3 regions of the Erwinia billingiae Eb661 genome follow, and region 1 is predicted to be linked to each of the others. Evidence: predicted binding sites of a transcription regulator. Region 1 holds the regulator's gene; each other region holds the start of a gene.

Region 1 (9,860 bases):
AACCGGCCGGCTTAAAGTCGAGAATAATTTCGCTGGGGAATTTTTTCGGTGGCGCGGGCAGATTTTCCGCGCTGCTGACCACGCCCCAGGCTTTCTTACACAGTTGCTCATCGCCCGACGTACTCAACACGCTATACCGCCCATTCTGTTTCCAGCTAATGGTCAGCACGCATTCGCGTCCAACATAACGCGCGTGGTCATAAAAATTGCGCTGAATACCGTACTGCATTTTCGCGTAGTAGCGGCAGTCTTCCTCAGACATTTCTGCGGTGGCGGCTGTGCACTGCTGGTCAGCAAACGCCTGCATTTCCTGCGCCGTCGCCGGGGCATTTTGCTGAGTATTTTTGGCTGACTGACAGCCGGCCAGCAGCGTCGTCATCACCGTTGCCGCCAACGCCCATGCCATTTTGTGCCGATTCATTTTCATTTATTCATCACTATTTCTAAAGAATCCTGACGTCCAGCCGATAGTTTATCCTGTTAGCTTCTTGCTGGCTGACTCTTTTTTCGCCGTCAGACTCTTTACAGATAAATCTCTACTTCAGCGAATATATTCGCTCAGATTAAAACAAACTGGCAGGGAATTTACTTAATAACGGAAATAAATTATTTTTCAATTCTCCTTTTCCAGCGTAAATTATGCCTGTTTTTATTAAGTGCTTCGGGAAGTAGGGCAACAGGTTTGCCGTAAATAAAGCCGTCAGACGGGTTTTCACCTTAATTCATGGAACAGAAATGAAACCTTATATTAACGTCCTCGCATTGACCTTATTAAGTAGCGCCATGCTCAGCGGTTGCGCGACTGAATCCTCGCGTGCCATTGAAGCGCCTCAGGTGACTGCTGCCACGCAACCGGCCTGGCAGGGCGCTAAAAGCCCCATCGCGGTCGGTAAGTTCGATAACCGCTCTGCGTATATGAACGGCATCTTCTCGGATGGCGTCGATCGTCTGGGCAATCAGTCCAAAACGATTCTGATCACCCACCTGCAGCAAACCGGCCGCTTTAACGTGCTGGATCGCGCCAACCTGGATGAGCTGAAGGCTGAAGCGGGCTACAAGCGCAGCGCGCAGACCATCAAGGGTGCGGACTATGTGGTGACCGGTGATATCACCGAGTTCGGACGCAAGGAAGTCGGCGATCAGCAGCTTTGGGGCATTCTGGGCCGGGGGAAAACGCAGGTTGCTTACGCGAAAGTGAACCTGAACATCGTTGATGTTGCCACCTCTGAAGTGGTTTATTCCGTGCAGGGCGCGGGCGAATATCAGCTTTCAAATCGTGAAGTGATTGGCTTTGGCGGCACCGCCAGCTATGACTCGACGTTGAATGGCAAGGTGATCGATCTGGCGATGCGTGAAGCGGTAAATCATCTGGTCAGCGGACTGGAGTCCGGCGCATGGCGCGCAGCTAAATAACTCAGGGAAGGGAATACAATGCGAATTAATAAGACACTGCTAATCGCGACAACCGCGCTGTTATTGACGGCCTGCGCCGAAAAAAGTAGCAATATCTATTATTGGGGTGACTATCAGCCCTCGCTTTACAGCTATTACCAGAAAAGTGCGGCACCTGAAAAAGAAATTGAGACGCTTAATGCGGTTATTCAGCAAGCCCATGCCAAAAATAAACCGGTAGCGCCAGGCCTGCGCGCACAATTGGGATTGTTGTATGTCGATACCGGTCATCCGGATCTGGCATTCGAGCAATTTAACGCCGAGAAAACCGCGTTTCCAGAATCCGCTCACTATATGGACTTTCTGATGCGTAATAAGCAGGGAGCAAATTAATGAAGAAAATTGTAGTTATTTCCGCCGTCCTGGCGGTGCTGGCCCTGACCGGCTGCGCCAAAAAAACGCCTTATGATTACACCGCGTTCCGTGCCAGCAAGCCGGCCTCGATTCTGGTGCTGCCTGCGGAAAATCGCACCACGGATATCAATGCCGCCCACAGCTTTGCCTCGCTGGTAACACAGCCGCTGGCGGAATCGGGCTACTACGTCTTCCCGGTCGCCGTGGTGGAAGAGACCTTTAATCAGAACGGCCTGACCAATGCCACCGACATTCGTGGCGTCAGCGCGGCTAAGTTGCGCAGTATCTTCAATGCGGATGCGGCGCTGTACATCGATATCACTTCGTACGGCACCAAGTACATTGTGGTAGACAGCGTGACCCAGGTGACGGCCACTGCCAAACTGGTGGATTTGCGCACCGGCACGCAGATCTGGAGTGGACTGGCCACCGCGGCGAACAACGAAAACAACAATAACCAGGGACTGGTGGGGATGCTGGTTGCGGCGGCGGTGAAGCAGATCGTCAACAACGTCAGCGATGAGGCGCATACCGTGGCCTCTGTCACCAGTGCCCGTTTGCTGAGCGCCAATGACAATGGCGGCATTTTAAAAGGGCCGCGCGCGAAATCACCGACCCTGTAAGTCATCATCGGGCGCCTTCCAGGCGCCCGATTTACGCCGAGGGCGTTTCCAGCTTGCTGTAACCCAATCCGTTGACTTTTCTGACCTTGATCTGCACCGGGATGCGTTCTTTCATCGCTTCCACGTGGCTGATCACGCCAATCGTTTTGCCACTGGCATTCAGGGCATCCAGCGCGTCCAACGCACTGTCCAGCGTTTCCGCATCCAGCGTGCCAAAACCTTCGTCGAGGAACAGGGATTCAATCCGGGTTTTATGGCTGACCAGGTCCGACAGCGCCAATGCCAGCGCAAGGCTGACGAGGAAGCTTTCGCCGCCGGACAGGGTGCGGGTATCGCGCAGTGAATCTGCCTGCCAGGTATCCACCACCTGCAACTCCAGCGCCTCTTTCGATTTACGCTGCAACAGATAGCGTCCGTGCAGCCGGTTCAGCTGGTTGTTCGCCAGCCATACCAGGTGATCAAGGGTCAGTCCCTGGGCGAACTTACGGAATTTATCCCCTTCGCGGGAACCGATCAGCTGGTTGAGATAGCCCCAGTCTTCCACTTCCTGTTCGTTCTGCCGGATTTGTTCCAGTAACGATTGCTGCTGCTGGCGACGCGCGGCATCGCTGGTCAGCTGCTGGCGGGTTTCCCCTTGCTGGCGATTATTCTCTTTCAGCAGGTTAGCCAGCCGGCTGACCGCTTCACTTAACGCCTCAGTCTGCTCCGTGAGTTCGGCGGGTTTCTGCTCAAGATGCCGATCCCGGATTTTTTGCGCCTGTTGCAGCAATACGCTGGCTTGCTGGCGACGCTGGTCGTGCTGCTTTTGCAATGCACGCAGTTTCAGCGTCTGCTCTTCATCCAGCAATGCGGCAGTGAAGGCCGCTTCATCACTGAAGTGACTGGCGGCCAGTGCGGTATTCAACGCTTGCTGAGCATCTTCAAGCCGTCGTGCCAGCGTAACCGACTGCTCAGATAGTGAGTTATGCTGTCCGGTCAGTGTATTTAACTGGTTCTGCTCTGTCTGCCACTGCTGCAGGCAGGCTTGGCTGCTTTCGGCGTGACGCTGAGAATCCAGACGCAGCTGCTGTTGTACCGCTGAAGTTGCCTGCTCGCCAAACAGCTGCAGGCGTTGGGCTCGCAATTCGCTCAGCGATTCAGCTTCGGTGTTAAGGCGCAGTGCCAGTTCCGCAAGGCGCGATTTTTCGCGGCCGATTTCATCGCTCAATGCCTGCTGCTGAGTGGCAAGGGTCGTCAGCTGTGGCAACAGGTCAGTTAGCGCCTGCTCCGCTTTCAGCCACTGCTGCCACTCATCTTGTCTGCTGGCCAGCCAGCTTTCATGGCTGCCCGGCTCGGGTGGCGTCAGCGCAGATTCGGCCAGCGAGGCCTGCAGGTCGTCGCGCTGCTGCTGCACGGCGGCCTGCTGCTGTTTATGCTGCTGCTCCAGCTCGCTCAGCGCCTGTCGGGTAGTAAGCAGTTGCTGACCTGCCAGCTGTTGCTGCTGCAGCAATGCTGCCAGCTCATTCTGCCGCTGGTTCAGCGCATCTTTCTGCTGTTGCAGTTCTCGCGCGCTTTGCTGCAGGCTGAGTAAGTTAGCCTGACCCTCAGCTTCTGACTGATCCTGAGCGGCCAGCCATTGCTGCGTTTCTTCCCGGTCTGCCAGCGTCAGGGTTAACGCCAGGCCATCGACTGCGGTCTGCCACTGGCTTTGTAACTGTGCGGCTTCACGATCGTTCTCTTCCCGCAGCTGCTGCTCTTTCTCCGCCTGCTGCTGCAGGTTTTTCAACTGTTCCCGCGTCGCCGTGCCCTGATCTTTCAGGCTATCGACCTCGGCTTTCAGTTTGACCAGCCGCTGCTGATTTTCTGACGGCTCAAGGGCCTGATAGTCGGCAATTGCAGGATGCTCGCACGCGCCACACAGCGGACAAGGCTGACCGGCTTCCAGTAAGGCCCGCTGCTGCTCCAGCCCGGCAATGCGCCTCTCAAGCTCGCAGCGCTTCTCCAGATCCTGCCAGTGCTGATGCTTCTCTTTCCAGTTCGCGCGCAGCACCTCGAGTTGCTGTTCGGTCAGCTTCAGCTGTTTCTGACCCTCTGACTGACTGGTTTGCTGTCGCTGCATGCGGGTCTGCAACTGCTGCCACTGCGGGATCAGCAGCGCCAGCGTTTGTCGGAGTGGACGTTGCTGGCTGAGCTGGGCCAGCGAGGCCTGCAGCCGATCTTCCGGATGCTGCAGCTGACGCTGGTGATGCAATTTTTCAGCTTCATCACAGCGGGTTTTGGCCTGTTCCAGCTGCTGTTGCTGAGGCTGTATCTGCCGATCGAGCGCGGTGTAATGCTGTTCCTGCTGAACCACCTGAGCGGCCTGTTGTGCACTGCGTGCCTGCAGTGCAGTCAGCGCCAGTTCGCTCTGATGCTGCTGCTCAAAGCGCACGCGCCACAGGGGAAGGGAGGCACCCCAGCCGGAAAAGTGCGGATGTGCCTGCTGCCATTGGCGGGTTTGCTGCTGCTGAAGTTGCTTCTCAGCCTGGGATTTCTGGTTCTGCTGCAGGGCATCCTGCCGACGATTAAGAGATTGTTGGTACTCACTGACCTCTTTTTCGAGCAGCTGGTTTTGCTGGTCCAGCGTGGCGATGCGGTTATCCAGCGGCAGCACCCTGTCGGTAATCACCGTTTCCTGCTGCTGGCGATGCGCTTCATGCTGTTGCCGTGCCTCATCGGCCGCTTTCAGCTGCTGGGTTAAGCCGGTCAGCTGCTGCTGAGCCCGATCCTTTTGCTGGGACAGGTTCTGCAGCTGGATGCTGAGCTGATGCGCATCCTGCTGATACTGTTCGCGTTGTTGCCAGAGCGGGCGCAGTTTTTCTGCCGGTTCGGCCTGAACCAGACGCGCCAGCTCGCCGCTGTCATGTTGCCAGGCGCTTTCGGCCTGCTGATGATCGTCTTCGGCCGCTTTCAGCGCCTGCAAGGCCGCGTGATATTGCTGCTGCCATTGCCATAAAAGGCTGTGCTGCTGATGTTGCGAAGTGAGTACCTGCTCATCCGACACCAACTGCTCTAACTGGGTTGTTAGCAGCTGCAGTTGCTCTTCGTCGAGCAGCGCCATGCCGCTGGCCTGCGCACGCAGCGTATCCAGCGCCACTTTGGCGTTTTTATGCCGTTCAAAGACGTTGGCGGACAGGCGACCGTAGATTTCGGTGCCGGTCAGCTCTTCCAGCAGCTCTGCCCGGCTGTTGGCATCGGCATTCAGAAAGGCGGCAAACTGCCCTTGCGACAGCATCATCGATTTGGTGAAACGCTCGAAATCCAGCCCGGTCAGCGCGGTCAGCATATCCAGCTTGTCTTTCACCTTATCGGCAACGATTTTGTTGTCATCACAGCGGGCCAGCTCGACGCGCGGGGCCTGCAGATTGCCATCCACCGCGCCGCGTGCGCGGTTCTGGCTCCAGAATGCCCGCCAGGCCACGCCTTTCACTTCAAATTCAACCTCGGCCAGACATTCTGAGGTGTCGCGGGTCATCAAATCGTTCTGCGTCTGCGAGAGTTTCCCCAGCCGCGACGTCTCGTGGTACAGCGCCAGGCAGATGGCATCCAGCAGGGTGGTTTTTCCCGCGCCGGTCGGGCCGGTAATGGCAAACAAACCGTTGCTGGCAAAGGGCTCGGCGGTAAAATCTATCTTCCATTCGCCTTTCAGCGAGTTGAGGTTTTTGAACCGCAGCGTCAGGATTTTCACGGTTGCACCTCATCATCAATTTCTGCCAGCGTCAGGGTGAACAGCGCCGTCGCCCGCGCCAGCCGTTCAGGCTGTTCATTTTCTTCCAGCGCCAGACGGCGGCTAAACACCTCCTGCGCGCTGAGTTCGCTGAGGGTTTCATTGTTTTGCCGGTCGATAACCTGTTCCCGTTGCTCGCGGCTGCGGCGCAACAGCACCACCTCTACCGGCATTTCCTGGGTCAGTTCCTGAATACGCCGCTGAAGGTCGTTCAGCCACGCCTGGGTGGAAATCTCGATATCCAGCCACACCGGCTTGCCATCTTCACGCGGCGCAATCGCGGCCAGCTGCTGCTCAATCTCTTCCAGCGAGCCTTTGATCATCTGCATCGGCTGAAACAGCGGGACAGAGAGCGTTTCAACCTGGCTCAGCTTGCCGTCGGCAAAGTCGACCAGAAACACGCTTTTGTCTTTGCCCAACTCGTCAAAACTGAGCGGAATAGGGGAGCCGCTGTAGCGAATATGCTCCGTGTTGGCGATGCGCTGCGCGCGGTGGATATGGCCGAGCGCGATGTAATCCGCCGGGGGAAATGCCTGGGCCGGAAAAGCATCCAGCGTGCCGATATAGATATCGCGTACCGCATCACTTTTGGTCACGCCGACGGTGGTCAGATGGCCGGTAGCAATAATCGGCAACGGTAAATCCAGCCTTTGCCGCTCGGCCTGCGCCGCCTGCCAGCAGCGATCGTAATGCTGGGTGATGGCCTCCAGCAGGGTCTGATGCTTCTCATGGCCAGACTGACCGGCCTGGCTGACGGTGATGTCACGCGGGCGAAGGAAGGGAATGGCGCACAGGACCGCGCCAGGTTCGCCATTGCGCTTATTCAGGATCACCACCTGCTGGGCGATATCGTCACTGGCCGCGGCGATCACCCGGGTGTTGAGACAGGCCAGCAGCTCACGCGATTCATTCAGCGTGGCGACGGAATCATGATTGCCACCCAGCACCACCAGCTGACAGCCGGTTTGCTGGAGGTTGACCACGAAACGGTTATACAGCTCGCGCGCATAGCTGGGCGGCGAACCGGTGTCGAAAATATCCCCCGCGATGATAATGGCATCCACCTGATGTTCCACCGCCTGAGCCAGCAGCCAGTCTGTAAAAGCCTGATGTTCCGGGGCGCGGCTTTTGGTGTAAAAAAATTGGCCCAGATGCCAGTCTGACGTGTGGATAATTCGCATGAGATCCCTTTAAGGCGCAAGGCAGAGTCGACGATTATAAACAGCAACGCGTAAAACCCCAGTCTGAATGACTGTAACCTTCACAAAAGTGTTATAAAACGGCGGCCCGGGCCGTGCTTTTTTCATAAAACTGTCATAAAACTGACGCATAATGACGCCGCAAATCCAGTGACATTCCGTCACAGTAGCAGGAGCAATAATGGCTAAGCGTATTCTGGTAGTCGAAGATGAAGCCCCAATCCGTGAGATGTTGTGTTTCGTGCTGGAGCAAAATGACTATCAACCGATAGAAGCGGAAGATTATGACAGTGCGGTCAATTTGCTTATCGAACCCTGGCCTGATTTGATCCTGTTGGACTGGATGCTCCCGGGTGGTTCAGGCATTCAGTTTATCAAGCATTTAAAGCGTGAAGCGATGACCCGCGACATTCCGGTGATGATGCTGACGGCGCGCGGTGAAGAAGAAGATCGCGTTCGCGGTCTGGAAGTGGGGGCTGACGACTATATTACCAAGCCGTTTTCGCCGAAAGAGTTGGTGGCGCGGATTAAAGCGGTAATGCGCAGGATCTCGCCAATGGCGGTGGAAGAAGTGATTGAGATGCAGGGACTGAGCCTGGATCCTTCGTCTCATCGCGTGATGTCAGACACCCAGCCGCTGGAAATGGGGCCGACGGAATACAAGCTGCTGCATTTCTTTATGACCCATCCTGAGCGGGTTTACAGCCGTGAGCAGTTGCTTAATCATGTCTGGGGCACTAACGTGTACGTCGAAGATCGTACCGTTGACGTTCATATTCGCCGCTTGCGTAAAGCGCTGGAACTGACCGGGCACGATCGCATGGTGCAGACGGTTCGCGGAACAGGTTACCGTTTCTCTGCACGTTACTGATCGTTCGCACTGGAGTCTTCACCGTGTTGGAACGCCTCTCCTGGAAGAGATTGTTGCTGGAAGTGGTGCTCGCCTGCCTTCCGGCCCTGATTTTGGGGCTGCTGGTGGGCTACCTGCCCTGGCTGCTACTGGTATCGGTGTTAGCCGTTTTGGGCTGGCATTTCGCTAATTTACTTCGTTTATCCCACTGGCTGTGGATTGACCGCAGCATGACGCCACCGGCGGGGCGCGGCAGTTGGGAACCTCTCTTTTATGGCCTTTACCAGATGCAGGCGAGAAATCGCCGGCGTCGGCGTGAGCTGGGCCATCTGATCAAACGCTTTCGCAGTGGCGCCGAATCCTTACCTGATGCGGTGGTATTGACCACCGAAGAGGGCACCATTTTCTGGTGTAACGGCCTGGCGCAACAGATGCTGGGACTGCGCTGGCCGGAAGACAATGGTCAGAACATCCTTAACCTGCTGCGCTATCCCGAGTTTACCCGCTATGTGCGGAAGCGCGATTTTACCCGACCGTTGACGCTGGTGCTGAACAGCAATCGTCAGCTGGAATTCCGCGTAATGCCCTATTCGGAAGGGCAATGGCTGCTGGTAGCCCGTGACGTCACGCAGATGCATCAGCTTGAGGGCGCCCGGCGCAACTTCTTTGCTAACGTCAGCCATGAGCTACGCACGCCGTTAACGGTGCTGCAGGGCTATCTGGAGATGATGAACGATTCGGTGATGGAAGGCCCGCTGCGTGACAAGGCCCTGCACACCATGCAGGAGCAGACCCGCCGCATGGACGGCCTGGTGAAACAGTTGCTGACCCTGTCGCGGATTGAAGCCGCACCGGCGCTGGATCTGCAGGAAAAAGTCGACGTGCCGATGATGCTGCGTCTGCTGCAGCGTGAAGCGGAAACCCTGAGCCAGGGCCGGCACGAGATTCACTTCACGATGGACGCGGATTTGCGGGTGTATGGCAATGATGAACAGCTGCGCAGCGCCATCTCAAACCTGGTGTACAACTCGGTTAACCACACGCCGGCCGGCACGCGCATCGATATCAGCTGGCTGAGAACTCCACAGGGCGCGCAATTTAAGGTGAAGGATAACGGTCCGGGCATTGCACAAGAGCATATTCCCCGGCTGACCGAGCGCTTTTACCGCGTCGATAAGGCCCGTTCGCGGCAAACCGGCGGCAGCGGGCTTGGCCTGGCGATCGTCAAGCATGCGCTCAGCCACCACAACACCCGGCTGGACATCACCAGCCAGCCTGGCAAAGAGACCTGTTTCAGCTTCTCCTTACCACCAAGGTTGATTGTCAGCAGCGAGTTGGCACAGAATGCGGTTCGATGATCGTAGCGGAACCCTGTGATGAAAAAGCTGTTTCTGATGCTGCTGGCCTGTTTCAGCCTGACCACCCAGGCACAAGAGGGGATGCTGGCCGGTAACCTGACCAGCGTTGGCTCGGATACCCTCGGCAGCTTAATGACGCTGTGGGGCGATAGCTTCAACCGGCAGTTTCCGGGCGTAAATGTGCAGGTGCAGGCCGCTGGTTCCTCTACCGCACCCACCTCGCTGGCGGCCGGCGCGGCGCAGATTGGCGCAATGAGTCGCCCGATGCAGGCGGTTGAG
Region 2 (9,860 bases), 880 kb from region 1:
CGACGTGGCATGGCTTTCGCCACGGCTTGCAGATCGATACCGCCGCCAGAGCGCCACTGCTGGATGCCCAGCCAGACCAGATAGGCCGCACCTGCCCACTTCAGAATTTCAAACGCTAAAACGGACTGGGAGAACAGCGCGCCCAGCCCAATGCCGACCAGCACAATGTGCAGCGACAGACCGACCTGCAGGCCAGAAATAGAGGCAACCGCGCCACGATAGCCATGGCTGATGCCGGTGCTCATGGTATTAATGGCACCCGAACCCGGGGAAAGACTTAAAATGCTGGTTGTAAGAAGATAAGCCAGCCACCACTCGATGGTCATGGGTAACGCTCCCTGATAGCGCAGAAGTGTGACACAATACGTCATTGTTTGCGGTTGCGCTACGGGATGACGTGAGGTCTTTCGCAGCGGATGAAGGGAGTGAGGGCTGAAGCCGATGACAGGTCGAAAAAACGGCTGGCCAACGCGTGAAAAGGCGTTTGCCGCTTTTGCTACAGGCCCGCTGCTGGATTTCTGGAAGCGCCGGGAAGAGGGTGAATTTACCGGCGTGGAAGACGTGGCGATCCGCTACGTCCGCTTCAGCGCTGAAAAACACGATAACGTTATTCTGCTCTGCCCGGGGCGCATCGAAAGCTACGTGAAATACCCTGAGCTGGCCTACGATCTGTTCCACTGCGGCTATGATGTGGTGATTATCGACCACCGCGGGCAGGGACGTTCGGGCCGGTTGCTGCAGGATTCGCACCGTGGGCACGTAGAAGCCTTCGACCACTATGTCGACGATCTGGAAACGCTGTATCAAAAGGAAATTGCCAGCCGCGATTACCGTCATCGTTATGCGCTTGCTCACTCGATGGGTGGCGCGATCCTGACGCTGATGCTGGCAAGACAGCCGAAAGCGTTCGATGCGGTAGTGCTGGCGTCACCAATGTTCGGTATCTATCTGCCGATGCCCGTATGGATGGCCAACCAGATCCTGAACTGGGCAGAGAAACGTCCGGCATTCCGTGATGGTTATGCGATGGGCACCGGAAAATGGCGCGCACGCCCGTTTGGTATCAATGCGCTGACCCACAGCCGTGAACGTTACCGGCGCAATCTGCGCTTTTACGCTGACGACCCCGGCCTGCGGGTAGGTGGTCCAACCTATCATTGGGTGCGTGAAGGCGTGCTGGCCGGACAAAGCATTTTAGAGAAAGCGAAAGAAATCACCACGCCGCTGCTGCTGCTGCAGGCCGGTGCGGACAAGGTGGTGGATAACCGGGCCCAGGATTTATTCTGTCAGGCCATGACCACTGCGGGGCAACTCTGTGAAGGGGGAAAACCGTTTGTTATCGACGGCGCGCGTCATGAGATCTTGTTTGAAAAAGACAGCATGCGTGCCGAAGCGCTGGACGCGATCGTCGCGTTTTTTTCCAGACATCCCTAATTGTGCACGACTCAGATATGACTCTCATTAGCGGGCAAGAAAGCATGCCCGATAACAGACAAACCAGAGGTTTTATGTACCCTATCGTTGCTTCCGATCTTGATGGCACCCTGTTGTCTCCGGATCACCGTCTCTCCTCCTTTGCCCGTGAAACGCTGCCGCTGCTGACCCGCAAAGGCGTGAACTTTATTTTTGCCACCGGCCGTCACTATATTGATGTCGCCCAGATGCGCGACAGCCTGGGGATTGATGCGTTTATGATCACCTCCAACGGCGCTCGCGTGCACAATACCGCGGGCGGGCTGGTGTTCAGCCACAACCTGGATGAAGACATCGCCAGTGAGTTGTTTGCGATGCACCACGACCATCAGGACATCTTCACCAACGTCTATCGCGATGAAGAGTGGTTCCTGAACCGCAATCGTCCTGAAGAGATGGATTTTTTCCGTGAGTCCGACTTCAACTATCAGATCTATCAACCGGGTTCGCTGCCAACCGATGGCATCAGCAAGGTGTTCTTTACCTGTGGTAAGCCCGAACTGCTGATCCCGCTGGAAGAAGCGCTGATCGCACGCTGGGGTGACCGGGTTAACGTCAGTTTCTCGCTGCCAACCTGTCTGGAAGTGATGGCGGGTGGCGTCTCTAAAGGCCACGCGCTGGATGCCGTCTCGCAATCGCTGGGTTACAGCCTGAAGGACTGCATTTCCTTTGGTGACGGCATGAATGATAAAGAGATGCTGAGCATGGCGGGCAAAGGCTGCATCATGAGCAACTCTCACCAGCGCCTGAAAGATTTCCTGCCGGAGCTGGAAGTGATTGGCAGCAACGCGGATAACGCGGTGCCGCATTACCTGCGCAAGATGTACAACGTGTAAGCCGTAATAACCGCCCCGAATCCGGGGCGGTCTCACGTTATTCAGCCGACTTCAGCTGCTGTTTATGTTTGTTTTCACTGAGCATGGTCAGCAGCAGGAAGATCACCGCCAGCACGCAGCCGCCAATCATGATGATAAAGCCGCCGTCCCAGCCAAAGTAATCCACGGTATAACCGACAATCGCGCTTGCCGCGACCGATCCGCCAAGGTAACCAAACAAACCTGTAAAGCCTGCCGCCGTGCCTGCCGCCTTTTTCGGTGCCAGTTCCAGCGCATGCAGTCCAATCAGCATCACCGGGCCATAAATCAGGAAGCCGATGACGATCATACAGGCCATATCGATCCCCGGATTGCCTGCGGGATTCATCCAGTAAATCACCGTGGCAATGGTCACCAGCACCATAAAGAACACCCCGGTCGCTCCGCGATTGCCCTTAAAGACTTTGTCCGACATCCAGCCGCACAGCAACGTTCCTGGGATCCCGGCGTATTCGTAGAAGAAATATGCCCAGGAGGATTTATCCAGCGCGAAGTGCTTAACCTCTTTCAGGTAGGTCGGTGACCAGTCGAGGATGCCGTAACGCAGCAGATACACGAACACGTTCGCCAGCGCGATGTACCACAGCAGTTTGTTCGGCAGAACGTACTGCATAAAGATCTGCTTAGCGGTCAGCTCCTCTTCATGCTTCTCATCGTAATCCACCGGATAGTCGTTCTTGTACTCTTCAATCGGCGGCAAACCACAGGATTGTGGCGTGTCTCGCATCAGCGCAAAGGCAAAAACAGCCACCAGAATCGCGCCGAACGCCGGCATATAGAGCGCTGCTTTCCAGTCGTTAAACCACGCCATGCCCAGCAGGAACAGCAACGGTGGGATGCCGCCGCCAACGTTATGTGCACAGTTCCACACCGACACAATGCCGCCACGCTCTTTCTGTGACCACCAGTGAACCATGGTTCGCCCGCACGGTGGCCAGCCCATGCCCTGGAACCAGCCGCAGAGAAACAGCAGGACAAACATCACCATGATGCTGGACGTAGCCCAGGGCACAAAGCCCATAAACAGCATCACCGCAGCGGCCAGGATCAAACCGGCGGGCAGGAAATAGCGGGGATTAGAGCGGTCCGAGACCGATCCCATAATGAATTTGGAAAAACCGTAAGCGATAGAAATACCGGATAACGCGAAGCCGAGATCGCCCCGTGAGAATCCCTGTTCAATCAGGTAGGGCATGGCCAGCGCGAAGTTTTTACGCACCAGATAGTAGGCGGCGTAACCGAAGAATATACCGAGGAAGATTTGCCAGCGTAGCTTGCGGTAGAGCGGATCCACCTGGCTGGCTTCAACGCGCGGCTGATGAGATGCCGGTTTGAAAATACTTAACATATAAGCCTCCAATGGCGACGTTCTTGTTGTTTTAACCTCCGCGGACGCCTCACGTCATCGATCCGTCCGTCAAAGGGCGTAGGGATGTTCCATTTCGCGCACAGGATAGGGGTTTTCTGCTGTTGAGACTGTGAAGGTTTACGCAAATGTTACATTTTTATGACAGCGCGAAAGGATGAAAAAGCGCCAGATGTAAACTAAATACTTTCCTGCAACTTCGGTCATTTCGTTACACTGGGCGCACTTTTCGCAGCAGGGTCTTCCATTGTGACGTTACTGATTGTCACCACAATTTTGTGGGCATTTTCTTTTAGCCTGATTGGCGAATACCTGGCGGGCCAGGTCGATAGCGTATTTTCGGTATTAGTGCGCCTGGTGCTGGCGGCGGTGGTGTTCCTGCCGTTTCTGCGCTGGCGTGGCTATCGGGCCTCGACCATCCTGATGTACATGGCGGTGGGCGCATTGCAGCTCGGCATCATGTATCTGATCAGTTTCCAGGCCTATCTCTACCTCAGCGTGCAGGAATTCCTGCTGTTTACGGTGATGACGCCGCTGTACGTGACGCTGGTTTATGATTTGCTGACCGGCCGCGGCGTGCGCTGGGGCTATGCCCTTAGCGCGATGCTGGCGGTGGGCGGCGCGGCTATCATCCGCTACGACAAAGTCAGCGATCATTTCTGGTTCGGCCTGATGCTGGTGCAACTGGCGAACCTCATCTTTGCCATTGGCATGGTCGGGTATAAGCGCCTGCAGGAAATCCGGCCGGTACCGCAGCACACCGCGTTCTCCTGGTTCTATCTGGGCGCGGCGATGATTGCCGTTGTGGCGTGGTTTATGTGGGGAAATCCGCAAAAATTACCGACAACTTCGCTGCAGTGGGGCATTTTGATCTGGCTGGGTGTGGTGGCGTCTGGGCTGGGCTACTTTATGTGGAACTATGGTGCGACGCAGGTTGATGCCGGCACGCTGGGGATCATGAACAACATGCATGTGCCCGCCGGACTGCTGGTGAACCTGGCGATCTGGCAGCAGCAGCCACACTGGCCGAGCTTTATTATTGGTGCCGCGGTTATTTTCGCTTCATTGCTGGTGCACCGACACTGGATCGTGAAAGGCCGATAGCATGGGGAACGTGCGGGGATAACGGGCAGGAAAAACGGGCAGACTGCTGCTGCCCGTTATGACTTACTTGGCTTTTGGCACAACCGCAGGACGGATTTTCATGGTCAGTCCTTTCAGGAAGTTACGCAGGATCTGATCGCCGCACTCGCGGTAGTTTTTGTGACCCGGCTTGCGGAAAATCGCCCCAATCTCAGACTGTCCCACCGCAAAATCCGCCATCTTCAGAATGTCGAGAATGTCGGTGGTTTTCAGATCGAACGCCACGCGCAGCTTCTTCATCATGATGTTATTGGTCATCTTGCGCTCGATGGACGGCTCTGGTGCATCTTCACTTTTGCCGCGGCGCTGGAAAATCAGGCCATTCAGGAAGTAGCCCATAATCACATCCGGGCATTCACGGAAACCGTCTTCATCGTCTTTCTTCAGGAAGCTGTTGATTTCGGCTTCGGTGACTTCTGTTTCTGCCAGCGCCAAAATTGCCACAACCTGCGCATCGCTCAGGTTAAGCATGAAGCGCACGCTGCGCAGAACGTCGTTATTAGTCATAAAAATCTCATCAGGGATCAAAGGCTGTTGTGCGCATTATAGTGACAAATGGCCGTTGATACAGGAAAACCCACCAGCGATTCAGGCTGGCAGGTAAATCAGGAGTGGGTCAGCGGAGAGGGCAGTGCGGCACCGGGCTGAGAAGCGTCTCTGACCAGCGGCAGATGATCGCAGGCATGCTGGCGGGCAGAACGGATAAAGGCTTCGGTCACCGGCTGACGCTGTTCACCATCACGCACGGCGGCATACAGACGACTCCACAGGCCATCACCCAGCGTTTTGGTCACCACCAGTCCCTGATGTTCGAAGCTTTCCACCACCCAATGCGGCAGTGCCGCAATCCCCATCCCGGCCGACACCATCTGGATCAGCAGCAGGGTGTTATCGACGCTTTTCAGCGCCGGGCTGACGCCAGCCGGTTGCAGGAAGTGTCGCCAGATATCCAGACGCTGACGCTGCACCGGATAAATCATCAGCACTTCATTCGCCAAATCTTCCGGCGAGATATGGTCCACTTTCGCCAGCGGGTGATCCTGGGCCAGCACTAACCTCACTTCAAAATCAAACATCGGCGAATAGAACAGGCCACTGCGCGGCAGAATATCGGAGGTCAGCACGATATCCAGCTCGCCCTGCTGCAAGGCAGGCTGAGGGTCAAATGTGACGCCCGATTTGAAATCCATCACCACCTGAGGCCAGCTCTGGCGGAAATTACTCAACGCCGGCGTCAGCCACTGGATACAGCTATGGCATTCAATGGCGATGCGCAGCGTGGTCTGGTGAGGCTCGTGGCAGGCCTGAAGCGCTTGCTGGATCTGCGGCAACACCTGTTCCGCCAGCTGCAGCAGGATTTCGCCCTGGGGCGTAAAGCGCAACGGCTGGCTTTTACGCACGAATAACCGAAAGCCCAGACGCTGTTCCAGGTCGCTGAACTGATGAGATAACGCCGACTGCGTTTGGTGAAGCTGGGCCGCCGCGGCCGCCAGCGAACCGGTTGTCCGCAGCGCCTGCAGCGTCCGCAGGTGTTTGAGTTCGATCATGAGAGTCCTTCACATCGACAGTGAACAATTTGCGCTTGTGGTGACTACAGTACCTGCGGATTATAGATGTGTAAACATCTGGACGTCTAAAAGCCTGATTGCATCTGCAAGGACAGCGGGCAACAACTGAGGAAAGAACTGATGACCATTCTGAACCACACACTTGGATTCCCTCGCGTCGGTCTGCGTCGCGAACTGAAAAAAGCGCAGGAAAGCTACTGGGCGGGTAACAGCACTCAGGACGATTTACTGGCGGTAGGCCGCGAACTGCGTGCCCGCCACTGGCAGCAGCAGAAGCAGGCGGGCGTTGATCGGGTGCCGGTGGGTGACTTCGCCTGGTACGATCACGTTCTGACCACCAGCCTGATGTTGGGCAACGGGCCGGCCCGTCACCAAAACAAAGATGGCTCTGTCGATCTGGATACGTTGTTCCGTCTTGGCCGTGGCCGGGCACCCACGGGTGAGCCCGCTGCCGCTGCCGAAATGACCAAGTGGTTCAACACCAACTACCACTATATGGTGCCGGAATTCACCCAGGGCCAGCAGTTCAAACTTAGCTGGACACAAATTCTGGAAGAAGTCGATGAAGCGCTGGCTCTTGGCCACAACGTAAAACCGGTGCTGCTGGGCCCGGTAACCTATCTGTGGTTGGGTAAAGTAAAAGGCGAACAGTTTGACCGACTGAGCCTGCTGAAAGACATTCTGCCGGTCTACCAGCAGGTGCTGGGCGAGCTGGCTACCCGCGGAATTGAATGGGTACAGATTGATGAACCTGCGCTGGTGCTGGAACTGCCGCAGGAATGGCTGAACGCCTTCAAACCGGCTTATGATGCCTTGCAGGGCAACACCAAACTGCTGCTGACCACCTACTTTGACAGCGCCGGCACTAACATCAATACCCTCCGTACGCTGCCGGTGCAGGGGCTGCACGTTGACCTGGTGCAGGGTAAAGACGATATCGTTGCGCTAAATGCCAGGATCCCTGCCGACTGGTTGCTGTCCGTCGGCGTTATCAATGGCCGTAACGTCTGGCGAGCCGACTTAAGTAGCTGGTTTGAACGCCTGCAACCGCTGGTTTCCCAGCGCAAACAGCTGTGGATCGGTTCGTCCTGTTCGCTGCTGCACAGCCCTATCGACCTGAGTACCGAAACCCGCCTGGACGACGAAGTGAAAAGCTGGTTCGCCTTCGCCCTGCAAAAGTGTGCTGAGCTGTCACTGCTGAGCAACGCGCTGAATAACAATAACCCGCAGTCACTGGAGGCCTGGAGCGCACCGATCCGTGCCCGCCGTGATTCGGGTCGGGTGCATAACGCGGCGGTCAGCAAACGTCTTGCGGCGATCACCGCGAAAGACAGCCAGCGCGATCATGGCTATAGCGTACGTGCTGACGCGCAGCGCAAGCGCTTTAACCTGCCGGCCTGGCCGACCACCACCATCGGTTCGTTCCCACAAACTACCGAAATCCGTGGCCTGCGCCTGGACTTCAAACAGGGTCGCCTCGACAGTAATCACTACCGTACCGGCATTGCCGGACATATCAAACAGGCCATTGCTGAGCAGGAACGTCTGGGTCTGGATGTGCTGGTTCACGGCGAAGCCGAACGTAACGACATGGTTGAGTATTTTGGCGAGAACCTCGACGGTTTTGCCTTCACGCAAAATGGCTGGGTGCAGAGCTACGGTTCACGCTGCGTCAAACCGCCCGTTATTATCGGCGACGTCAGCCGCCCGGCGGCGATCACCGTTGAATGGGCGAAATACGCCCAGTCCCTGACGGAGAAACCGGTGAAAGGCATGCTGACCGGGCCGGTTACCATCCTTTGCTGGTCATTCCCGCGTGAAGACGTGAGCCGTGAAACCATCGCTAAGCAGATTGCCCTGGCGCTACGCGATGAAGTGGAGGACCTGGAAAAAGCCGGCATCGGCATCATTCAGATCGATGAGCCTGCCCTGCGTGAAGGTCTGCCGCTGCGCCAGTCCGACTGGGCGGCCTATCTGGCATGGGCCGTTGATGCCTTCCGCCTGAACGCTGCCGTGGCGCGGGATGACACGCAGATCCATACCCATATGTGTTACTGCGAGTTCAACGACATCATGGGGTCGATTGCGGCGCTGGATGCGGACGTGATCACCATCGAAACCTCACGGTCGGATATGGAACTGCTGGAGTCGTTTGAGGAGTTTGATTACCCGAATGAGATCGGCCCTGGCGTGTACGACATTCATTCGCCAAACGTGCCCGGCGTGGAATGGATGGAAGAACTGCTGCTGAAGGCGGCGAAGCGCATCCCGACTGAGCGTCTGTGGGTGAATCCGGATTGTGGTCTGAAAACCCGCGGCTGGACAGAAACGCGTCAGGCGTTAGCGAACATGGTGCAAGCCGCCCAGAATCTGCGCAAAACTAAAAAACCGGCCTGATTTCTGAGTGATTGAAGTGATGTGGGGCGCCTGGCGCCCCTTTTTTTATTACTTCACGCCATTCTGCCGGAACCAGGCGAGCATGCGCTGCCAGCCATCTTTGGCCGACTCTTCATGATAGCTTGGGCGGTAATCGGCATTAAAGGCATGGCCCGCATCCGGATAAACAATAATTTCCGATTTGGCGTTCGCTGCACGCAGCGCCTGGCGCATAGTCTCCACGCTCTCCTGCGGAATGCTGTCATCCTTGCCGCCATAAAGTCCTAACACCGGCGCAGTTAAATCCACCGCGATATCAACCGGCTGCTTCTGCTGCTTCAGCGTCTTCTCTCCGACCATTTTGCCATACCAGGCCACGGCGGCTTTCAGCTGTGGATTGTGTGCTGCATACAGCCAGGTAATGCGTCCGCCCCAGCAGAAGCCAGTGATGCCCATATTGCGCATATCGCCGCCGTGACGGGAGGCCCAGTTGGCAACGTGATCCAAATCGGCCAACACCTGATTATCCGGAACGGTGCTGACTAAATCTTTAAACAGCGTCGGGATATCGTCGTATTCAGCAGGATCGCCCTGGCGGAAGTAAAGCTCTGGCGCAACCGCCAGATAGCCTTCGGCAGCCAGGCGACGGCAGATATCGCGAATGTGTTCATGCACGCCAAAAATCTCCTGAACCACCAGAATCACCGGCAGTGGGCCGCTGACATGACGCGGTTTGGCGTGAAAAGCGGGCATGTTCTCGCCCTGAGTAGGAATGGATGTTTCACCTGACTGGATGGCGTCACTGTCAGTAATAATCGTGGTCGATGCGGTAGGCGATACCGCAGGAGTGAACCCATTATTGCTCATTTTTTGAGTCGTATTCTCGTCGGTTTTCATTGTCCTCTCCATGCATGCATTAGCGCAATCAGCTAACTATAGCCAGGATTACGTTTGGGTCAGGGGGTTGCTCTCTACCCATCATTAACACTGCCATTACCTGACCGTGAGGGCAAGTTGTGGCAATCCGAAAGGAAAGAGTGTTTAAATGTGATGTATGTC
Region 3 (9,860 bases), 2.2 Mb from region 1:
GGGGCGGGATTGCTTCCGCCCCGTTTTCACTTTTCCGCCGTCATCCCCGGCCGTGGAATTTTCTAAATCTGTGACTTAGATCTAAAGATTGTCGCAGCAATTGATCCTCGTCATTCCTATTATTCCTCCATTCTATTATTCTCGCTGAACCGTTTCAGTTTGCGTAGTTGCTGAAGATATACGGGCTTAGTACAGTTTTTCTGATGCAAGAATTCCCTGTACAAATTTGAACGTCTGGCTCAGGCTAACGCTCCAGTTTTACACCGAATTCGGATGCAGGAGTGATATGACGGTTCGCATTGCCATAAACGGTTTTGGTCGCATCGGGCGCAACGTGTTGCGTGCTCTTTATGAAACCGGACGTCGTGCAGAGATCACCGTGGTGGCCATCAATGAGCTGGCTGACGCGGCGGGAATGGCGCATTTACTGAAGTACGATACCAGCCACGGGCGATTTGCCTGGGATGTCCGCCAGGAGCGGGATCTGCTGTGGGTCGGCGAAGATACCATTCGTCTGCTGCATCGTGCGGAAATCAGCGATCTGCCGTGGCAGGAGCTGAATGTCGATGTGGTGCTGGATTGTACCGGCGTGTATGGCAGTCGTGCAGATGGCGAAGCCCATCTGGCCGCCGGCGCGAAAAAAGTGCTGTTCTCCCATCCTGGCGGAAACGACCTGGATGCCACCGTGGTTTTCGGTGTGAATGAGAAAGAGCTGCAACCGGACCACCTGATCGTCTCCAACGCTTCCTGCACCACCAACTGTATTATTCCGGTGATTAAACTGCTGGATGATGCCTTCACCATCGAGTCGGGCACCGTGACCACTATCCACTCAGCCATGCACGATCAGCAGGTGATAGATGCGTACCATCCCGACCTGCGACGCACGCGCGCAGCCAGCCAGTCGATTATTCCGGTCGATACGCGTCTTGCCGCCGGCATTACCCGTATTTTTCCTAAATTTAACGACCGTTTTGAGGCGATAGCGGTACGTGTCCCTACAATAAACGTGACGGCGATTGATTTGAGCGTCAGCGTGAGGGAGGCGGTGCAGGCGTGCGAGGTTAATGCCTTGTTGCGAAACGCGTCAGAAGGGGCATTTAGTGGTATAGTTGACTATACGGAATTACCGTTAGTCTCCATAGATTTTAACCACGATCCGCACAGTGCCATAGTGGACGGCACGCAGACGCGGGTCAGCGGTCAGCACCTGATCAAGACACTTGTCTGGTGCGACAACGAGTGGGGCTTTGCTAACCGAATGATCGACACAACGTTAGCGATGGCCGCAACCGGTTTCAGGTAGGGCGCGGTTTGCGCCTGTCAAAACTTAGAGAATCAACGAGAGGATTCACCATGTCTGTAATTAAGATGACCGATCTGGATCTTGCTGGCAAACGCGTACTTATTCGTTCTGATTTGAACGTGCCAGTGAAAGAAGGGAAAGTGACGTCGGATGCACGTATCCGTGCCTCATTGCCGACCATCGAAGCGGCGTTGAAGCAGGGCGCGAAAGTGATGGTTACCTCCCATCTTGGTCGCCCGACTGAAGGTGAATACAACGAGGAGTTTTCCCTCCTGCCAGTTGTTAACTATCTGAAAGACAAACTCTCTTCTCCTGTTCGCCTGGCGAAAGACTACCTTGACGGCCTGGACATTGCCGAAGGTGAGCTGGTCGTTCTGGAAAACGTTCGCTTTAACAAAGGCGAAAAGAAAGACGACGAAGCCCTCTCTAAAAAATATGCCGCCCTGTGCGATATCTACGTGATGGATGCCTTCGGTACCGCGCACCGCGCGCAGGCGTCTACCCACGGCGTCGGCAAATTTGCCCCAATCGCGTGTGCTGGCCCACTGCTGGCTAACGAACTGGACGCGCTGGGTAAAGCGTTGAAATCGCCAGAGCGCCCAATGGTGGCGGTGGTTGGCGGTTCTAAAGTCTCTACCAAGTTTGACGTGCTGAACTCGCTGGTAAAAATCGCGGACACCGTGATTGTCGGCGGCGGCATTGCCAACACCTTCGTGGCGATTGATAACAACGTCGGTAAGTCTCTGTATGAGCCTGATTTTGTTGATGCAGCGAAAAAACTGCGTGACGAATTTAAAATCCCGGTTCCGACCGACTCCCGCGTAGGCACGGAATTCTCTGAAACTGCACCGTCTACCGTGAAGAAAGTCAGCGAAGTGAAAGATGATGAAGAGATCATGGACTTCGGCGATGAAACCGCACTGGCAATGGCTAAGATCTTGAAAGAAGCCAAAACTATCCTGTGGAACGGTCCGGTTGGCGTGTTCGAATTCCCGAACTTCCGCAAAGGCACTGAAATCATTGCTAATGCGATTGCAGACAGCGACGCATTCTCTATCGCAGGTGGCGGTGATACGCTGGCGGCCATCGATCTGTTCGGTATCGAAGATAAGATCTCTTATATCTCTACCGGCGGCGGTGCTTTCCTGGAATTCGTGGAAGGCAAAACACTGCCAGCAGTCGCCATGCTTGAAGCGCGTGCAAAACAGTAATTACTGGGGCGGGAAGTTGCTTCCCGCCAGAATGATTTACCCGTTTGACGGGTTCCGAATCTCTTAATACGACCGACGAAACAGGACAAAAAACATGTCTAAAATTTTTGATTTCGTAAAACCAGGCGTTGTCACCGGCGACGACGTGCAGAAGATCTTCAAAGTAGCGAAAGAAAACAAATTCGCTCTGCCAGCCGTTAACTGCGTAGGCACCGACTCCATCAACGCCGTTCTGGAAACCGCCGCTAAAGTTAAAGCCCCGGTCATCATTCAGTTCTCTAACGGTGGCGCAGGCTTCATCGCCGGTAAAGGTCTGAAATCAGACAAGCCACAGGCTGCAGCAATCCTGGGCGCAATCTCTGGCGCGCACCACGTGCATCAGATGGCAGAACATTACGGCGTGCCGGTTATCCTGCACACTGACCACTGCGCGAAAAAACTGCTGCCATGGATCGACGGTCTGCTGGACGCGGGTGAAGCTCACTTCGAGAAAACCGGTAAGCCACTGTTCTCTTCTCACATGATCGACCTGTCAGAAGAGTCACTGGAAGAAAACATCGAGATCTGCAGCACCTATCTGGCCCGTATGGCTAAGATCAACATGACGTTAGAAATCGAACTGGGTTGCACCGGTGGCGAAGAAGACGGCGTGGACAACAGCCACATGGACGCTTCTGCACTGTACACTCAGCCAGAAGACGTTGATTACGCTTACGAAAAACTGAATGCCATCAGCCCGCGCTTCACTATCGCTGCGTCATTCGGTAACGTGCACGGCGTGTACAAGCCAGGCAACGTTAAGCTGACTCCGACCATCCTGCGTGATTCTCAGGACTATGTGAGCAAGAAACACAACCTGCCACACAACTCGCTGGATTTCGTGTTCCACGGTGGTTCCGGTTCTTCTGCTGCAGAAATCGAAGAGTCAATCAGCTACGGCGTGATCAAAATGAACATCGATACTGACACCCAATGGGCAACCTGGGACGGTATCCTGCAGTACTACAAAAAGAACGAAGGCTACCTGCAGGCCCAGCTGGGCAACCCGGAAGGCGCAGACAAGCCAAACAAAAAATACTACGATCCACGTGTCTGGCTGCGCGCATCCCAGTCATCAATGATCGTTCGTCTGGAGCAGGCATTTAAAGAGCTGAACGCAGTCGACGTTCTGTAATTTTGCCGCGTTAACGACAGTATGAAAAAGGCCCCTTTACCGGGGCCTTTTTTTTCGCCTGTCCGGTAACAAATTGTTAATTTGACTGCTTATTTGGCAGAGCGCGGCATTATTGGTTACCCTTTGAGTTTGGGATGTCAGTTTGTCTGGCAAAAAACTGCTTACTTCCCGCAGGGGAACAACAACAGGAAAACGAAATGGAAGATCTGAACGTGGTACATGGCATTAACAACGCAGGAGGTTGGCTGGTGCGTAACCAGGAGCTGCTGTTGAGTTATGTCGTGAATATCGTGGCGGCCATTGCGATTATTATCGTCGGGATGATTGTGGCGCGACTCATCTCCAACACCCTGAATAAAGTGCTGCTGGCGCGTCATATCGATGCCACGGTAGCCGACTTCCTTTCAGCGCTGGTGCGCTACGGGGTCATCGCCTTTACGCTGATCGCCGCCCTGGGCAGGGTAGGCGTGCAGACCGCCTCGGTGATCGCGGTGCTCGGTGCCGCCGGCCTGGCCATTGGTCTGGCGCTGCAGGGTTCGCTGGCTAACCTGGCGGCCGGCGTGCTGCTGGTTACCTTCCGTCCGTTCCGTACCGGTGAATTCATTGATATCGGTGTAATGGGGACGGTGCAGAGCGTGCAGATCTTCTCTACCACCCTGAAAACCGCCGACGGCAAAATTGTCGTGGTGCCAAACGGTAAAATCATCGCCGGGAATATCGTTAACTTCTCGCGGGAGCCGGTGCGCCGTAATGAGTTCATTATCGGTGTGGCCTATGATGCCGACGTTGATCAGGTGATTAAGCTGCTGCAGGAAGTGGTTGATGCCGAGCCTCGCGTGCTGCGCGATATGGGCATCCAGATTGGCCTGAATGAACTGGCCGCCTCTTCAGTGAACTTCGTGGTGCGCTGCTGGAGTAATGCCGGTGACCTGCAGAACGTCTACTGGGATCTGATGAAGAACTTCAAGCGCACGCTGGACGCGCATCAGATTGGCATTCCTTATCCGCAGATGGACGTTCACCTGCATCAGGTGAAGTCGGCTGAAGATCAGCAGGCTGAAGTCAAAACCGCGACGCCAGAGGTGGCGCCGTCGTTACCTAAACCAGAGTAATCAGTAAGTTAAAGGCGAGCCACGGTTCGCCTTTCTTGCCTTAACGTTATTAGTAAAACTGATATAACATTAGTTTATTCCATTTCCTCTAATGAACCTTCCGCTATACACTCGCCTGCAATTATTCAGGACGAGGTGTTTCCCGTGTTTTCAATCTTCTTTCAGGGCATGGCTCTGGGTGCTGCGTTAATCCTGCCGTTAGGGCCACAAAATGCGCTGGTGTTAAATCAGGGCGTGCGTCGTCAATATCATCTGATGACCGCCGGACTCTGTACCCTGAGCGACATCGTCCTGATTTGCGCCGGAGTGTTTGGCGGCAGTGCCTTGCTGACCCAATCGCCACTGCTGCTCAATCTGGTGACCTGGGGCGGCGTGCTTTTCCTGCTGTGGTACGGCTGGGGAGCATTGCGTACCGCGTTCAGCGGCAACATTGACCTCTCTTCCTCCGCCGCGATGAAGCAGGGACGCTGGCGGATTGTCGCCACCATGATGGCCGTGACCTGGCTGAATCCGCATGTCTATATCGATACCTTTGTGGTGCTCGGCAGTCTCGGCGGACAGCTTCCGGCGGAAGCCCGCAGCTGGTTTGCGTTGGGCTCGGTCACCGCATCAATCCTGTGGTTCTTTGGCCTGGCGTCACTCGCCGCCTGGCTGTCACCGGTGCTGAATACGGCGAAAGCCCAACGCATCATCAATGCGCTGGTTGGGGTAATGATGTGGGGCATTGCGTTAAAGCTGGCGCTGCAGGCAACAGGTTTCCAGTAATTGTCTGATGGGGATGATTTCAGTCACAAGGAACTCACTCCAGGAATAAAGGTCATAGCCTGATACCCGAAAACGCAATAACATATGCCAGCTTGTTGCGTTTTGACGGAACATTTCTCTGGCGGTGAGGCAATTTTCCCCGTCAGTAAACCTTGATGTGACTTAAATACCCCACGGAGGAACCCAGTGAAGCTTACTAAATTGGCCCTGGCCGCAATGATTGGATTTGGAACCGTACCGGCTCTGGCGCTGGCAGATGAGCTGCCGAATGGCCCACACGTTGTGACGTCTGGCCAGTCCAGTGTTGAAGCCACACCGGATATCGCTACGCTGGCTATTGAAGTCAGCATTTCGGCGAAAGATGCCGCGACAGCCAAGGCTCAGGCCGATACGCGAGTCGCGCAGTACTTTGATTTCCTGCAAAAAAATGGCATTGAGAAGAAAGATATTGATGCCGCTAACCTGCGTACCCAGCCAGAATATGACTACACCAAAGAAGGCAAAGCGGTGCTGAAAGGCTACCGTGCGGTGCGTCAGGTGCAGGTGACTCTGCGTCAGTTAGATAAGCTGAACGAGCTGCTGGACGGTGCGCTGAAGTCTGGCCTGAACGAAATCCGCTCCGTTGAGCTGGGCGTGGCCCATCCGGATGAATACCGCAACAAGGCGCGTCAGGCGGCGATTCAGGACGCGACGCAGCAGGCAGGCGAGCTGGCGAAAGGCTTTAATACCAAGCTGGGCCCGGTTTACAGCATCCGTTATCACGTTGCTAACTACCAGCCAATGCCGGTCGCGCGCATGTATAAAATGGCCGATGCCGCACCGATGACCTCTGCGGCGGAAACCTATGAAAAGCAGAGCATTCACTTCGACGATCAGGTTGATGTGGTGTTTGAACTGCAGCGTAACCCGTAATCGCAAAAAGGGCGCTGTCAGTGACAACGCCCGGTGTAGGCTGCATTCAGGGCTCCCAACGGGAGCCTTTTTTTATGGCTTATTCCGGCTGACGCAGGACGCGATGGCCGTGAGCGATTAACGCATCGGTGACCTTGCGCATCAGGCGGCTTTCTGGCGCGAAGCGGTGCCAGTAAAGCATCCGGCGCTGGAACAGGCCCGGTGTTAAGTCAATCAGCTCGCCTTCTGCCAGCTCGCGCTCAATCTGCAGGTGCGGGATCATACAGCAGGTGGTGCCCTGACGCGCCAGCTGCACAAACGCTTCCGACGAGTTAACGATATGGCAGGGCACGCTGCCCGGCGACAGGTCAAAGTTCTGCTGTAAAAAGGCCTGATGCATATCATCAAGATGGTCGAAGGCCACCGCGGGCGCTTTCAGCAGGGCAGAGCGGGTCACGCCATTCGGGAAATAACGCGCGGCAAATTCCTTCGAGCCGACAAACAGATAATCCAGCGCGCCGAGCTGATCCACCAGGCAGCTTGGCAGAGGCTGAGGTTGAATACTCACTGCCCCAACCACTTCGCCACGACGCAGGCGTTCCTGCGTGCGGCTTTCATCTTCCACCTGCAGGTTCAGACGCACCGGAGAGTCGGTTAATACGGTTTTCAGCGCGGGCAGCAGCCAGGTTGCCAGACTGTCGGCGTTTATCGCCAGCGACAGCAGCAATGGCGTGGTGCCGCTGTTCTCATCGCCCAGCCACTCCTCTTCCAGCAGTTCAACCTGGTGCAGTAACGCCAGCAGCTTTTGCCCTTGCTCGGTTGGGCGTGGCGGCACGGTACGCACCAGCAGCGGCTGGCCGAACATGTTCTCCAACTGCTTGATTCGTTGTGAGACTGCCGACTGGGTAATGCAAAGCTTTTGTGCTGCGCGTTCGAAGCCGCGCTCGCGAATCACTGCATCCAGCGCCTGAAGCGTGCGATAATCCGGGCGTTTCATAGTGGGTGATAACTCTCTTTCAGGTGTGGAAACTGCACTATGCCATATTTTTGTCACTTTGCCCTGGGCAAAGGCGACATTATCCCGCTTCAGGTTTGTGGCCTGGCTTCCAAAGTGCCAACAAAGCCCGCGTGAAGGCAGTCATTTCCATCGGGTTGTTTTATACTAGCGCCACACTGTAGCTGTACGGAATCTAAACTTACCATGACACAGGATGAACTGAAAAAGGCCGTCGGTTGGGCAGCGCTGGACTATGTTACCCCGGGCACCATTGTCGGTGTGGGGACGGGTTCTACTGCCGCTCACTTTATCGATGCGTTGGGCTCGATCAAACACCAGATTGACGGTGCGGTCTCCAGCTCTGAGGCTTCAACAGAGAAGCTGAAAAGCCTGGGTATTCAGGTGTTCGACCTCAACGAGATTGACTCCCTGTCGGTCTACGTCGATGGCGCTGATGAGATCAATGGCATGATGCAGATGATCAAAGGCGGTGGCGCGGCGCTGACGCGGGAGAAAATCATCTCTGCGGTGGCGGATAAGTTTGTCTGTATAGCGGATGAGTCTAAACAGGTTGATGTGCTGGGCGGTTTCCCGCTGCCGGTGGAAGTGATCCCGATGGCCCGCAGTTTTGTGGCGCGTGAACTGGTGAAGCTGGGCGGCCTGCCGGAATACCGTCAGCATGTGCTGACCGATAACGGCAACATTATTCTCGACGTGCATAATCTGAAAATTCTGGACCCGATTGCGCTGGAGAAAGCGATTAATGCGCTGCCAGGCGTGGTCACGGTGGGGCTGTTTGCTGCACGCTGTGCCGACGTTGCGCTGATTGGTACCGCCAACGGTGTGAAGACCATAGTAAAATGATCTTACCGGCGCCGCCCCGGCGTCGGTTATTTTCTGATAAAAAACATCTTTTCTGAACCCGATGAAATTTGGTGACTTATGTCACATAACTTTCATGCGCAGGCGTATCCTGCTAATCCTTTTCACCATTCCCCGATTATCTGCCAAATTGTGCTGCCTTGCCTGTTAGCCGTGCTGGCATCCAGGCAATCGTTTGTATTGCCGCAGCCGTAAATTTTGATATTTTGGCAGAAGGCTATCTTATACCCGGATGTAGATAGGGGTAAGCTGGCACTTCTGAAGTCGCAAAAATAGGGTCGGGAAATGGCAAAAGTATCACTGGAGAAAGACAAGATTAAGTTCCTGTTGGTGGAAGGCGTCCACCAGAGCGCGGTCGAGAATTTGCGCGCATCAGGGTACACCAACATCGAATTTCATAAAGGTGCGCTGGACAGCGACGCTCTGAAAGAGTCCATCCGCGACGCGCACTTTATCGGTATCCGCTCGCGCACCAACCTCACTGAAGACATTTTCGCTGCGGCGGAAAAACTGGTGGCGGTCGGCTGCTTCTGTATCGGAACCAACCAGGTTGATCTGACTGCTGCTGGCAGCCGTGGCATCCCGGTATTTAATGCACCTTTCTCCAATACCCGATCCGTTGCTGAGCTGGTCATCGGCGAGCTGCTGTTAATGCTGCGCGGCGTGCCTGCCGCGAACGCCAAAGCACACCGTGGCATCTGGAACAAACTGGCCGTGGGTTCTTTTGAAGCCCGTGGTAAGAAGCTGGGCATCATCGGCTACGGCCATATCGGCATGCAGCTGGGCGTGCTGGCGGAAAGCCTGGGTATGCACGTGTTCTTCTATGATATCGAGAGCAAGCTGCCGCTGGGTAACGCCACGCAGGTTCGCCATCTGTCTGACCTGCTGAATATGAGTGATGTCGTCAGCCTGCATGTACCAGAGACGCTCTCAACGCAGAACATGATGGGCGCAGAAGAGCTGGCGATGATGAAGCCAGGCTCACTGCTGATTAACGCCTCACGCGGCACCGTGGTCGATATTCCTGCCCTGTGTAAAGTGCTGGCGGACAAGCATCTGGCGGGCGCGGCAATTGACGTGTTCCCGGAAGAACCTGCGACCAACAGCGATCCGTTCCTGTCGCCGCTGTGCGAGTTTGATAACGTGATCCTGACGCCACACATCGGTGGATCAACGCAGGAAGCGCAGGAAAATATCGGTATCGAAGTGGCGGGCAAGCTGGCTAAGTACTCGGATAACGGTTCAACGCTGTCTGCGGTTAACTTCCCGGAAGTCTCTCTGCCGATGCATGGCGACCAGAGCCGTTTGCTGCACATCCACGAGAACCGTCCCGGCGTGCTGACCGCAATCAACAACATCTTTGCAGACCAGGGCGTCAACATCGCCGCACAGTACCTGCAAACCACCCCACAGATGGGTTATGTGGTGATTGATGTCGATGCACCGCAGGATGTGGCGGATAAAGCGCTGCAGCTGATGAAAGCGATTCCGGGCACCATCCGTGCTCGTCTGCTGTACTGAT

Evidence for each region. Region 1 encodes PhoB, which activates phosphate uptake and scavenging genes when phosphate is short. Its sites were predicted from a motif close to CTGTCATAAAACTGNCNNAT; they were not measured.
Region 2: a site for PhoB is predicted at 3,843-3,862, ahead of glpT (glycerol-3-phosphate transporter). Genes of this name have one in related genera too.
Region 3: a site for PhoB is predicted at 8,399-8,418, ahead of serA (phosphoglycerate dehydrogenase). Genes of this name have one in related genera too.

The regions. Positions count from the first base shown of each region.
Region 1 covers NC_014306.1:1,129,840-1,139,699, forward strand. The annotation lists gene EBC_RS26100 (cell envelope integrity TolA C-terminal domain-containing protein) at 1-427, opposite strand, end outside; gene qhpR (AraC-like transcriptional regulator QhpR) at 1-2, shown strand, start outside; gene EBC_RS06495 (CsgG/HfaB family protein) at 736-1,413, shown strand; gene EBC_RS06500 (DUF4810 domain-containing protein) at 1,432-1,785, shown strand; gene EBC_RS06505 (DUF799 domain-containing protein) at 1,785-2,429, shown strand; gene EBC_RS06510 (SbcC/MukB-like Walker B domain-containing protein) at 2,461-6,135, opposite strand; gene sbcD (exonuclease subunit SbcD) at 6,132-7,355, opposite strand; gene phoB (phosphate response regulator transcription factor PhoB) at 7,555-8,244, shown strand; gene phoR (phosphate regulon sensor histidine kinase PhoR) at 8,268-9,581, shown strand; gene EBC_RS06530 (PstS family phosphate ABC transporter substrate-binding protein) at 9,600-9,860, shown strand, end outside.
Region 2 covers NC_014306.1:253,997-263,856, forward strand. The annotation lists gene rhtB (homoserine/homoserine lactone efflux protein) at 1-326, opposite strand, end outside; gene pldB (lysophospholipase L2) at 442-1,434, shown strand; gene yigL (sugar/pyridoxal phosphate phosphatase YigL) at 1,509-2,309, shown strand; gene glpT (glycerol-3-phosphate transporter) at 2,347-3,696, opposite strand; gene EBC_RS02580 (carboxylate/amino acid/amine transporter) at 3,964-4,818, shown strand; gene EBC_RS02585 (YehS family protein) at 4,882-5,364, opposite strand; gene metR (HTH-type transcriptional regulator MetR) at 5,463-6,404, opposite strand; gene metE (5-methyltetrahydropteroyltriglutamate--homocysteine S-methyltransferase) at 6,546-8,822, shown strand; gene EBC_RS02600 (dienelactone hydrolase family protein) at 8,871-9,698, opposite strand.
Region 3 covers NC_014306.1:4,065,821-4,075,680, reverse strand. The annotation lists gene epd (erythrose-4-phosphate dehydrogenase) at 287-1,306, shown strand; gene pgk (phosphoglycerate kinase) at 1,357-2,517, shown strand; gene fbaA (class II fructose-bisphosphate aldolase) at 2,612-3,691, shown strand; gene mscS (small-conductance mechanosensitive channel MscS) at 3,889-4,803, shown strand; gene argO (arginine exporter ArgO) at 4,948-5,568, shown strand; gene EBC_RS19985 (oxidative stress defense protein) at 5,755-6,480, shown strand; gene EBC_RS19980 (LysR family transcriptional regulator ArgP) at 6,560-7,456, opposite strand; gene rpiA (ribose-5-phosphate isomerase RpiA) at 7,661-8,320, shown strand; gene serA (phosphoglycerate dehydrogenase) at 8,624-9,859, shown strand.